3 regions of the Variovorax sp. P2_H12 genome follow, and region 2 is predicted to be linked to each of the others. Evidence: predicted binding sites of a transcription regulator. Region 2 holds the regulator's gene; each other region holds the start of a gene.
The links. Region 2 encodes LexA, which represses DNA repair genes until DNA is damaged. Its sites were predicted from a motif close to ACTGTATNNNNATACAGT; they were not measured.

Region 1 (3,267 bases), on a different contig from region 2:
ACGCCTGCATGCGCTCCGCCCGGTGATCGGCCTGCGCCGCGGACACCAGCACCTGCTGCGCCCCGAGCCGGGCACTGAGCCGCTCGACCAGTTCGTGCAGTTTGTCGCCCTTGCGGTTGTCCTCGGGCAGGAAGCTCGTGCTCGCACCGGCCCAGGGCGTGGTTTCGAGCGTGCGCAGGCGCAACCAGCTCGCCGGCGCCGCCAGGGTCGTGAGCGCCAGCCGCTCGGCCATCAGGCGGCGCAGGTGCGCCATGTCCTGCGTCGGTTCGGCCGTGCGGACCGTGATCTGCTGGTGCGGCGGCAAGTCGACACCATTGAAGCGCTTGAGGTCGAGCGTCCATTGCAGCTCGAGCGACACCGCGCCGCGCTGCCGCGCGCGCAGCCAGATCTGCAGCGCCGCGAGCAGGCGGTTGGCCGACCACATGAGTTCGCTGGCGCCCTCGGCCAGCGCCGGCAGCTCCAGCTTCTGCTCGAACACATCGGGCAGCGTGAGCCAGCGATGGCTTTCGGGACGCAAGCCCCACGCCTCATCGAGCGCCGCGCGCAGGTCCTTGCCGAAGCGGCGCGTGAGGCCGCCGCGCGGCAGCGCCGCCACCTCGCCCCAGGTGCGGCAGCCGAGGTGCGCCAGCACGTCGAGGTGATCGCGCGCGGCGCTCAGCGTGTCGAGCGGCAAGCCCCCCGGCAGCTCGGCCGGAGGCTGCCGGCCGCACGCGAACATCCGCAGCCGCGCGAGCGCCACCAGGCTGGTCGCGCCCTGGGCCTGCCGCACGCGCACCGGCGCCGCAGGATTGAGGTGCACGATCTGGCGCATCAGGCCGAGCCGCCCGCCCCACAAGCGCTCGCAAGCCGACACCTCGAGCAACAGCGCTTCATCGACCCAGGCGACGCGCGGCGTGAACTGCAGGGCCCACCAGCCGAGCGCCTCGGCGGACGGAGGCTGCACCTCGGCCTCGGGGTCAGACCGGCGCCGGGCCGCCCCAAGGCGGTCTGCGGCCCCCTCGGGGGGCAGCGAACCACACGAAGTGGGGAGCGTGGGGGCCAGTTCAGACCGGCGCCGGGCCGCCCCAAGGCGGTCTGCGGCCCCCTCGGGGGGCAGCGAACCATACGAAGTGGGGAGCGTGGGGGCCAGTTCAGGCTGCCATCGCAATGCGATCCAGTGCATGTCGTTGTTCCTGATGGAATTCGAGGCGCACCACCTTGGCACCTGCCGGCGCCTGCGCCGCGCTCTCCTGCTGACGACGCAGCTTGCGCCGCAACTGGCTCGCGGCGAGCAGCGCCGTCATGCGGTCGCTGCGTGCCGGCAGCTGGATCGGCGAAGCCAACGGCGGGCCGCGGCGCTTGAGGATGTGGACGTCGATCTGCGCAGGGTCGTCCTCGCAGGTGGCCAGTTGCAGCCGCAAGCGTGCCGGCGAGGTGGACGCAGCCGCCGTCGCGGGCCGGAACACGAACAGCAGCGACTCGTGCTGCGCCGCCGCCAATTGCAGCCGCCGCAACTCGCCCACCCGCGCCTGCGGCAGCCATGCCAGCACGGCAGCGACGTCGGCGCAGCGCAGCGCCTGTTCGCAGGCCCAGAGCCGCGCGGCCGACGCCTCGCTGCGGATCCACAACAGCGATTCGACTGGCAGGCCACCCGCCGCCAGCGAGGGCCCGAAAGGCTCGTGGGGCGCACCGATCAGCGCCACCGGGCCGGTGCCTCCCTGCACGGCTTGTGCGAGCGCAGGCAGCAGCAGCTGCCACGAATGCGCCTCGGGAGAAGACTGCAGCAATTCGGTCATCGCCCCGACCGGCCAGCCGCCCCCGGGCAGTTGCGCATCGAGCGCGGCATGGCCGGTGCCGACGACCTGCGCGTCGGCCACGCCCAGCTCATCCCCGCGCCACATCTTGTGGCGCGCGGAAGAGGAAAAAGAGTCGAGGGAAGGAAGGCCCATGATGGATCGAATGGCTGTATTTTTATACAGTATTCTTGCGATCCGCCAGCGTTTTTTATTTCCATGCCGACCTGGGCGCAGGGGCATTGGCACGAGTTTCCAGTCAATCGATCACCATCTGCCTCACAGATGTCGGCCCTGACCTGAGCCCTCCATGCCCACCGCACCCGCCCTCACCCGCAGCCAGTTGCTGCGCCTGGGCGTCGCCCTATCGCTCTGCGCCACATTGCCGATGCGCGCGGCAGCGCAACCCCGGGAGGCCAAGCGCATGAACACCCGCCCCATCCCCGCCACCCGCGAAGCCCTGCCCGTGGTCGGCTGCGGCACCTGGATCGGCTTCGACGTCGCTGCCGGCAGCGCCGAATACCAGCGCCTTGCGGGCGTGCTCGATGCCTTGTTCGTCGCCGGCGGCACGGTGCTCGACAGCTCGCCGATGTACGGCCGCTCCGAAGCCGTGACCGGCGACCTGCTGGCGGCGTCGAACCAGCGCGCCAGGGCCTTCCTTGCCACCAAGGTCTGGACGACCGGCCGCGATGCCGGCATCGCGCAGATGGAGCAGTCCTTCGAGCGCCTGCGCACCGATCGCATCGACCTGATGCAGGTGCACAACCTGGTCGACTGGCGCACCCACCTCAAGACCCTGCGCGGCTGGAAGGACCAGGGTCGCGTGCGCTACATCGGCATCACGCACTACACCGCGTCGGCCCATGCCGAGGTCGAGGCGGTGCTGCGTGCCGAGAAGCTCGACTTCCTGCAGATCAACTATTCGATCGACCAGCGCGAGGCGGCCCAGCGCCTGCTGCCGCTGGCGGCCGAGCGCGGCGTGGCCGTGATCGGCAACCTGCCCTTTGGCGGCGGCGGACTGCTGCGCCAACTGCGCGACAAGCCCCTGCCCGGCTGGGCCGCCGAGATCGGCTGCACGAGCTGGGCACAGGTGCTGCTCAAGTTCGTGCTGAGCCACCCCGCCGTGACCTGCACGATTCCCGGCACCGGCCGGCCGGTGCATATGGCGGACAACGCGGCAGCCGGTGCGGGTTCGTTTCCGGACGCGGCCTTCTGGCGGCGCCATGAAGCTTCGCTGCGGATCTAGGGTCTGTGAACAGGCCTAAGCCAGAAACCGCAGCAGCGCCGCGTTGACCTCGTCCGCCCGCTCGAACTGGGCCCAGTGCCCGGCTCCCTCGATCACCACGCCTTCGCGCCCCGGATGATCCGCGGCGAGCTGCGCCACCACCGACCGCGCCTGCGCGGTCACGTCGTGCTCGCCCCACAACAGCAACTGGCGCCCGCCGATCGCATCCAGCGCGGCCTGCAGCCCACCGGCCAGCGAGACCTCCTTGCT
Region 2 (3,267 bases):
TGCGGGTTCTGCCAGCGCGCGCTCACCACCTTGCCTTCCAGGTAGAGCGGCCGGTCCTGGTCGAAACTGCTCCATCCGTGGTGGGCCCAGGCGAACGGCATCGCTGCGGGCAGCGCTGCAACGGCGAACATCAGGCTGCGACGTTTCATGCAGGGGGCTCCTTTCGCTCAGTAGGCGATCCAGCGGCCGCAGAACACGACGGCCAGCCAGATCGCAGTGGACGACAACATCTGTATCCGCGCCAGCCAGTCAAGTTTCGCCAGCGAGCGGCGGCCGTGGAACCACAGCGCGTTGCAGCCGGCCACGAGCAACAGCCCCATCTTCACCAGAAACACGCGGTTGGCGAGCAGCTCTGCGGGCTGGGTGGCGAACATCAGAGATCCGCTGGCTGCCGCGAGCGCGAAGCCTGTCAGCGCGATGGTCAGCGACAGCCTGGCCAGCCCCATGATCGGCAAGGCGGCCACACGGCCGAACACCCGAACCTCGAGCGCCACCAGATTGCCCAGGAGCAGCGCGATGCCGACGATGTGCGCGACCTCGAGCGCCGGATAGGCCCAAGGAATCGTGCGCAGCGCGTCGAGCATGGGGTCAGGCGGCCGGGCCGCTCGCCAGCAGTTCGAGCATCAGCGCGATCCGCGCCTTGACCGGACTCAGCGCCCCGGCGTCGCGCAGGCGCTGGTCGGGTCTCGGCAGGATCCGCCCTTCGGCGCAGCGCGTCGCGCGCACCACCGCCACGCCCTCGGCCTGCGCCCGAAGCGCCGCGGCTTCCAGCGCGTGGTGCAGCGTGCCGTTGCCGGTCGCGGCCAGCACGATCCCCTGCACCGGCTCGACGGCGCCGCGCCGGCGCTCCTCGAGCAGCGCATCGACGAGGGTGCCGCGCGCTTCGGCGTGGCTCGCGAGGATCTCCACGCGGGGCCAGGTCGCCGCGCCCGCCATGCGATCGAAGACGGCTCGAGCGGCCGGGTCGCCTGCCGGCCAGCACCTGAGCAGGCGCACCGTGCCTTCCTCGACATAGGCCAGCGGGCCGGCATCGCCCGAATCGAAGGCATCGAGCCTGTAGGTATGGACCTTCCGGACCTCGAGGGCGCCGTGAACGGTCCCCGCGCAGACGGCGACCACGCCGCATGCGTGCGGCGTCGCGGCGACGACGATGGCATCGCGCAGGTTCTGTGGTCCGTCGGGTGCAAGGGCGCTGGCCGGCCGCATCGCGCAGGTCAGGACCACCGGCTTCGAAGGCGCCAGCACCGACTGGAGGAAGAACGCGGTTTCTTCCAGCGTGTCGGTCCCGTGCGTGATGACGATGCCCGCCACATCTCGCTCTGCGAGCCAGTGGGCGCAGCGCTGCGCCAGCGCCCGCCAGATGGCGACGCCCATGTCCTTGCTGTCGACCTGCGACACCTGCTCGGCCTCCAGCCCGATGCCAGCAGGAGCGTCGATGCCGTGCAGCAGATCGGCGACGCCGACCTCGCCGGCGGTGTAGCCGATGTTGTCGCTCGCAGTGCCGGCACGTCCGGCGATGGTGCCGCCGGTGCCCAGGACGATCACGCGGCGCTCACGGTTCACGGAGATGGGGTCCATGGCTTGCCAACTTTTCAAAACTGGTTAAAAATACAGGTACTGGACGTTTAGCCAGTACCCCGTCAGGAGTCACCATGCAGTTCGCAGTCAAGCTTACAGCCCGCCAGCAGCAGATTCTGGATCTGATCCAGAGCGCCATCGCACGCACCGGTGCGCCCCCCACGCGGGCCGAGATCGCCGCCGAACTGGGGTTCAAGTCGGCCAACGCAGCCGAAGAGCATCTCCAGGCGCTGGCGCGCAAGGGTGTCATCGAGCTCGTGAGCGGCACCTCGCGTGGCATCCGGCTCAAGGGCGACGCACTGCGCTCCCTCAACGAATCCCGCAACAACCAGTTCTCGCTCTCCCTGCCGGGCATGGCACAGCTGGCATTGCCGCTGATCGGCCGCGTCGCCGCCGGATCGCCGATCCTCGCCCAGGAACACGTCGACAAGACCTACTACGTCGAGAACACCCTCTTCCAGCGCCAACCCGACTACCTGCTCAAGGTGCGCGGCATGTCCATGCGCGACGCCGGAATCATGGACGGCGACCTGCTGGCGGTCCAGGCCACCAAGGAAGCCCGCAACGGCCAGATCGTCGTGGCGCGGCTGGGAGACGAAGTCACGGTCAAGCGCCTCAAGCGCAACAAGCAGGTCATCGAGCTGCACGCCGAGAACCCCGACTACCCCACGATCGTGGTCCAGCCCGGCGAGCCCTTCGAAATCGAAGGCCTGGCGGTCGGCCTGATCCGCAACACGATGCTGATGTAAGGGCCAGTTCCGCGCCTGCGGTCACGCATGCGCACCCGATCCGGCCGCAACAGGTGGCGGGCGTATGGCGCGAAGAGCCATCACCCTGTCGAGGCCGATGAAAGCAATCCTGCCTGTGTTCAACCTCTGATTTTTCTGGAGTTCACATGGGAATCGCTCTCCTCAGCATTGCTGATCTTCTGACGCCGCTGCAGTCGCTGGCCAACCGCTGGATGCCACGGCGCCGTCCGGGCCGCACGATGTCATCGGGCCTGCGCTACGTCGGCGTTCGTCCCAGCTGCGGGCTTCGCCAGGGCGCTCCGGCAGCTGCAGGTGCGCCGGCACGCCCCCTGCGCGTCGTCCGGACGGTCGATGCGCAACAGCCGGGCCGGGCCGCCGGTCGTGTGGTGATCTCGGGCCGCATGGCGGATGTGTGTGCGGAGCTCGACCGCCTGGTGGCGCTGGAGGCCGCCGAGGCCACGCCCCGGCCAGCCCACATGCACTGAGCCCGCCCGCGAGGCGGACGCCGGCGTCGAGCAGGCGCCGGCAATCCGGGCCGACGCAGCAGACAAGTCGAGATACGCCGACACAGCATCCCGGTCGTGCGAGGCACAATGGCACGCCATGAACATTGTGATCCTCGACGACTATCAGGATGCGGTGCGCAAGCTGAGCTGCGCCTCCAAGCTCGACGCCTATGCGGCCAAGGTCTACACCAACACGGTCAAGGGCATTGGCCAACTCTCGGTGCGCCTGAAGGACGCCGATGTGATCGTGTTGATCCGCGAGCGCACCCAGATCTCCAGGCAACTGATCGAGAAGCTGCCCAAGCTCAAGCTGATCTCGCAGACCGGCCGGGTCGGCAGCCATGTCGACGTCAACGCCTGCACCGAGCAGGGCATCGCCGTGGCCGAGGGCTCGGGCTCGCCACTTGCACCGGCCGAACTGACCTGGGCCCTGA
Region 3 (3,267 bases), on a different contig from region 2:
ACATGCGCAGGTCGAGCGCCGACTCGTTGCCGAGCCACATGGCGTGCGCGGTGTGGTCCAGGTAATCGTCGCCGGTGACGCCGTGCACGAACACGTCCAGGCCGCCACGGTGGTTGTCCAGCCACGCGACGACCTCGTCGAACTCGGCGGCGTCGAAGGCGATCTGGCAGCTCCAGTGCGGGTGCGGGCCGACCAGTCGCTCGTGCACCCGGCCGACCACGACCAGAAGTTCGTGTCCCGCGTCCTCGGCGATCTTGCGCGCCTGGGCGACCGTACCGGGACCGAAGTAGATGTGGGCGTGGTACTGCGGGTAGAGGTTTTCGGGACGGCGGGGCATGGTGTGCTGGCGGACGATCTGCAGCTTAGCCGAGTGTCTGGATGCGTCAAGCGTGTTCATCGAACGGCGCGTTCCGCAAGGTCCAGTTCCATGCGACCTAACCTGCCTGCACTTGCAAGAAGCCGGAGCCGAGCCGATCGCCATTCGGCCCGGCAGCGAATGCGCTCTTGTTGTGCTTCGGCAAGCATCCCCTGGGTGCTGATCAGTTCCAGGATATCGGCCGCCCCGATGGCATAGCGCCTGTCCGACGATTGCGCCGACGCCTGGACGGCGTCAAGCAGGTTCTCGGAGGCCTGGAGGCCCGCCCCCAACCTTTTCCTGTGTGCCAACTCTGGCTCTGCTTCACGGAGCCAGGGCTTTACAGATCGCGCGTTCCGTCATTCGTTGGGTTATCCGATGCTGCTGCCTTGGCGGAATTGCTGCCCTCCGGGCACGCGGACGCTTGCTCCGCCGGCCTCCGCTTCGCCTTGGCTGCCATTTGCCTTAGTTGGTCTTGCCGCGCCGCGATGGCCAGCGCCTTGGCCGCCTCCTCTCCGTGCTCCCGCACGGAGTAGGACAGCCGCAGGTGCTTGCCATCTCTCGCTCGGGTGGTGGCCGTCCATCGACCGGGATCTCCCGGGTGTTGCCGTCGGTAGGCAACTCCGGCGACGCCGCTCTTGTTGTTGCTGCGGACTATTTCCCTTGCGGTCACAGGCGCAAGGCCATCCGACGGCAACGACCTTGGTGGCGCCAGGCGCAGATCCGCTTCGTCCGGATGGGGGCAAGCCAGTCCTGACATCCGGCGAAGCTGCGCTTGACGTTCGGCGATAGCCAGCAGCTTGGCTTCGAGGCCATAGCGGCCGACGCTGAAGTACTTGTTGGCTATTTCGCCTGGGCCGAGATAGGTCCTTGCGGTCCAGGCGCGGGGTTTGCCGTCGGGGCCCAACTGGCAGGTCACGCCCGGAATGCCGGTCTTGTTATTGCGTCTGAGGACGTCGGCTCTCTTGCGCCGCGGAACGGGCGGATGCTTCTTGACCATCTGATCGCGCCATCCCTGGGCTCGCAACAGCGCGATCGCCTCGCCCTGGTGCATCTTGAAGCCGAACTGCCTGAACAGCGTGACGCCGCTGCGCTTCAATTGAACTTTCCAGCCTCGCGGCCCGCGCGTGATTCCGTACATCGACCGCATGCACCCCATCCGTCCTAGAAACTCTTGTGGTTGCGATCTTCAGATTTCGGCGGCTTTGCTGTCTGTGAGCGCACGCTACTTTTCGAGATCGAAAATTCCCGAAGATATGTACAAACGGTTGCTGCAGCCCGGGTTAAACCGTGAAATACTGTGATTTCATACAGTATGCGGATCGCCCCATGGCCGACACCTTCATCCCCGTCCACGCCCTCAAGGGCCGCGGCGCGGCCACGCGCCTGCCGCATCGATTCGAGCGCGACGTTCGCGATGCCTTCGACGACGGCTGGGGCACGCTGGAAGAAGGCGAGGCCGAGTCCGAGGGCCTGCCGCCGCTGGCGACCGAGGTCCGCTTCGAGGACGTGAAGTCGGTGCTGAGCGACAACGATTCGCCCGACATCCCCTTCGATCGATCGCTCAATCCCTACCGCGGCTGCGAGCACGGCTGCATCTACTGCTTCGCGCGGCCCACGCACAGCTACCTCAATCTCTCGCCCGGCCTCGATTTCGAGACCAAGCTGATCGCCAAGCGCAACATCGCCGAGGTGCTGCGCGGCGAACTCGGCCGCAGGGGCTATCGTCCCAGCCAGATCGCGATCGGCACCGCCACCGACTGCTACCAGCCGATCGAGCGCGAGCTGCGGCTTACGCGTTCGGTCATCGAACTGCTGAAGGAAACCCGCCATCCCTTCGGCCTGGTCACCAAGTCGAGCGCGGTGGAGCGCGACCTCGACCTGATCGCGCCGATGGCGACCGACCGGTTGGCGGCGGTCTACGTCACGATCACCACGCTCGACGGCGAGTTGGCGCGCAAGCTCGAGCCGCGCGCCGCCGCGCCGCACCGGCGGCTGCGCACCCTGCGCACGCTGGCCGATGCGGGCGTGCCGGTCGGCGTCAGCGTGGCGCCGCAGATTCCCTTCGTCACCGAGGACATGGAACAAGTGCTGGAGGCCGCCTGGGAGGCGGGTGCGCGTTGCGCTTTCTATACGGTCATCCGGCTCCCGTGGGAGGTGGCGCCGCTGTTCAAGCAATGGCTCGAGCTGCACTACCCGCAGCGCGCGGACCGCATCATGGCGCGCATCCGCGAGATGCGTGGCGGAAAGGACTACGACGCCGACTTCGCGACCCGCATGAAGGGCAGCGGGCTGTGGGCCGACTTGATCCGTCAGCGTTTCGAGAAGGCGGCCCGGCGCATCGGCTTCAACCGCGAGCGCATCGCACTCGACCTCGGCGCGTTCCGACCACCTGGCGCCGCAGGGCAGGGCAGTCTGTTCTAGCGGGATGGGTCGAGTTGGTTACACAATGCAGTGAATGGCAAAAAATTGCGTTCCCCCACCAACGACGACTCCCTGGTGGGTGGTGATGGGGGTTTCCGGTTGCGGCAAGTCCAGCCTGGGCGCCGCATTGGCACGGGACATGGAACTGCCACTGATCGAAGGCGATGACTTTCATTCGCCCGAAAGCGTTGCCAAGATGCGCGCCGGAATTGCGCTCACCGACGCCGACCGTGCGGGCTGGCTGACCGCGCTGGGCCTTGAAATGGCGCGTCACCAGGGTGGGGCGGTGCTGACCTGTTCGGCCCTCAAGCGCGACTACCGCGAGCGGTTGCGCGCCGCAGTTCCGGGCCTGCGCTTCGTCTTCATGGCGCTGACGCGCGAGGAGGCCGAGCGTCGCGTGGCGGCGCGCGCCGGCGCGCACATGTTTCCGGCCAGCCTGGTCGCCAACCAGTTCGCGACGCTGGAATCCCCGGTCGGCGAACCGGGGG

Region 1: a site for LexA is predicted at 1,942-1,959, ahead of imuA (translesion DNA synthesis-associated protein ImuA). Genes of this name have one in related genera too.
Region 3: a site for LexA is predicted at 1,653-1,670, ahead of AC1DYK_RS24895 (PA0069 family radical SAM protein). Genes of this name have one in related genera too.

Annotation. Positions count from the first base shown of each region.
Region 1 covers NZ_JBFUFO010000003.1:29,812-33,078, reverse strand. Annotated here, with positions in the region: gene AC1DYK_RS02900 (Y-family DNA polymerase) at 1-943, opposite strand, end outside; gene imuA (translesion DNA synthesis-associated protein ImuA) at 1,131-1,928, opposite strand; gene AC1DYK_RS02890 (aldo/keto reductase) at 2,083-3,018, shown strand; gene AC1DYK_RS02885 (alpha/beta fold hydrolase) at 3,034-3,267, opposite strand, start outside.
Region 2 covers NZ_JBFUFO010000024.1:691-3,957, forward strand. Annotated here, with positions in the region: gene AC1DYK_RS18430 (DUF6152 family protein) at 1-149, opposite strand, end outside; gene AC1DYK_RS18435 (hypothetical protein) at 168-584, opposite strand; gene AC1DYK_RS18440 (asparaginase) at 589-1,578, opposite strand; gene lexA (transcriptional repressor LexA) at 1,653-2,327, shown strand; gene AC1DYK_RS18450 (hypothetical protein) at 2,474-2,812, shown strand; gene AC1DYK_RS18455 (D-2-hydroxyacid dehydrogenase family protein) at 2,931-3,267, shown strand, end outside.
Region 3 covers NZ_JBFUFO010000033.1:151,467-154,733, forward strand. Annotated here, with positions in the region: gene AC1DYK_RS24885 (DOPA 4,5-dioxygenase family protein) at 1-337, opposite strand, end outside; gene AC1DYK_RS24890 (AP2 domain-containing protein) at 696-1,505, opposite strand; gene AC1DYK_RS24895 (PA0069 family radical SAM protein) at 1,685-2,779, shown strand; gene AC1DYK_RS24900 (gluconokinase) at 2,865-3,267, shown strand, end outside.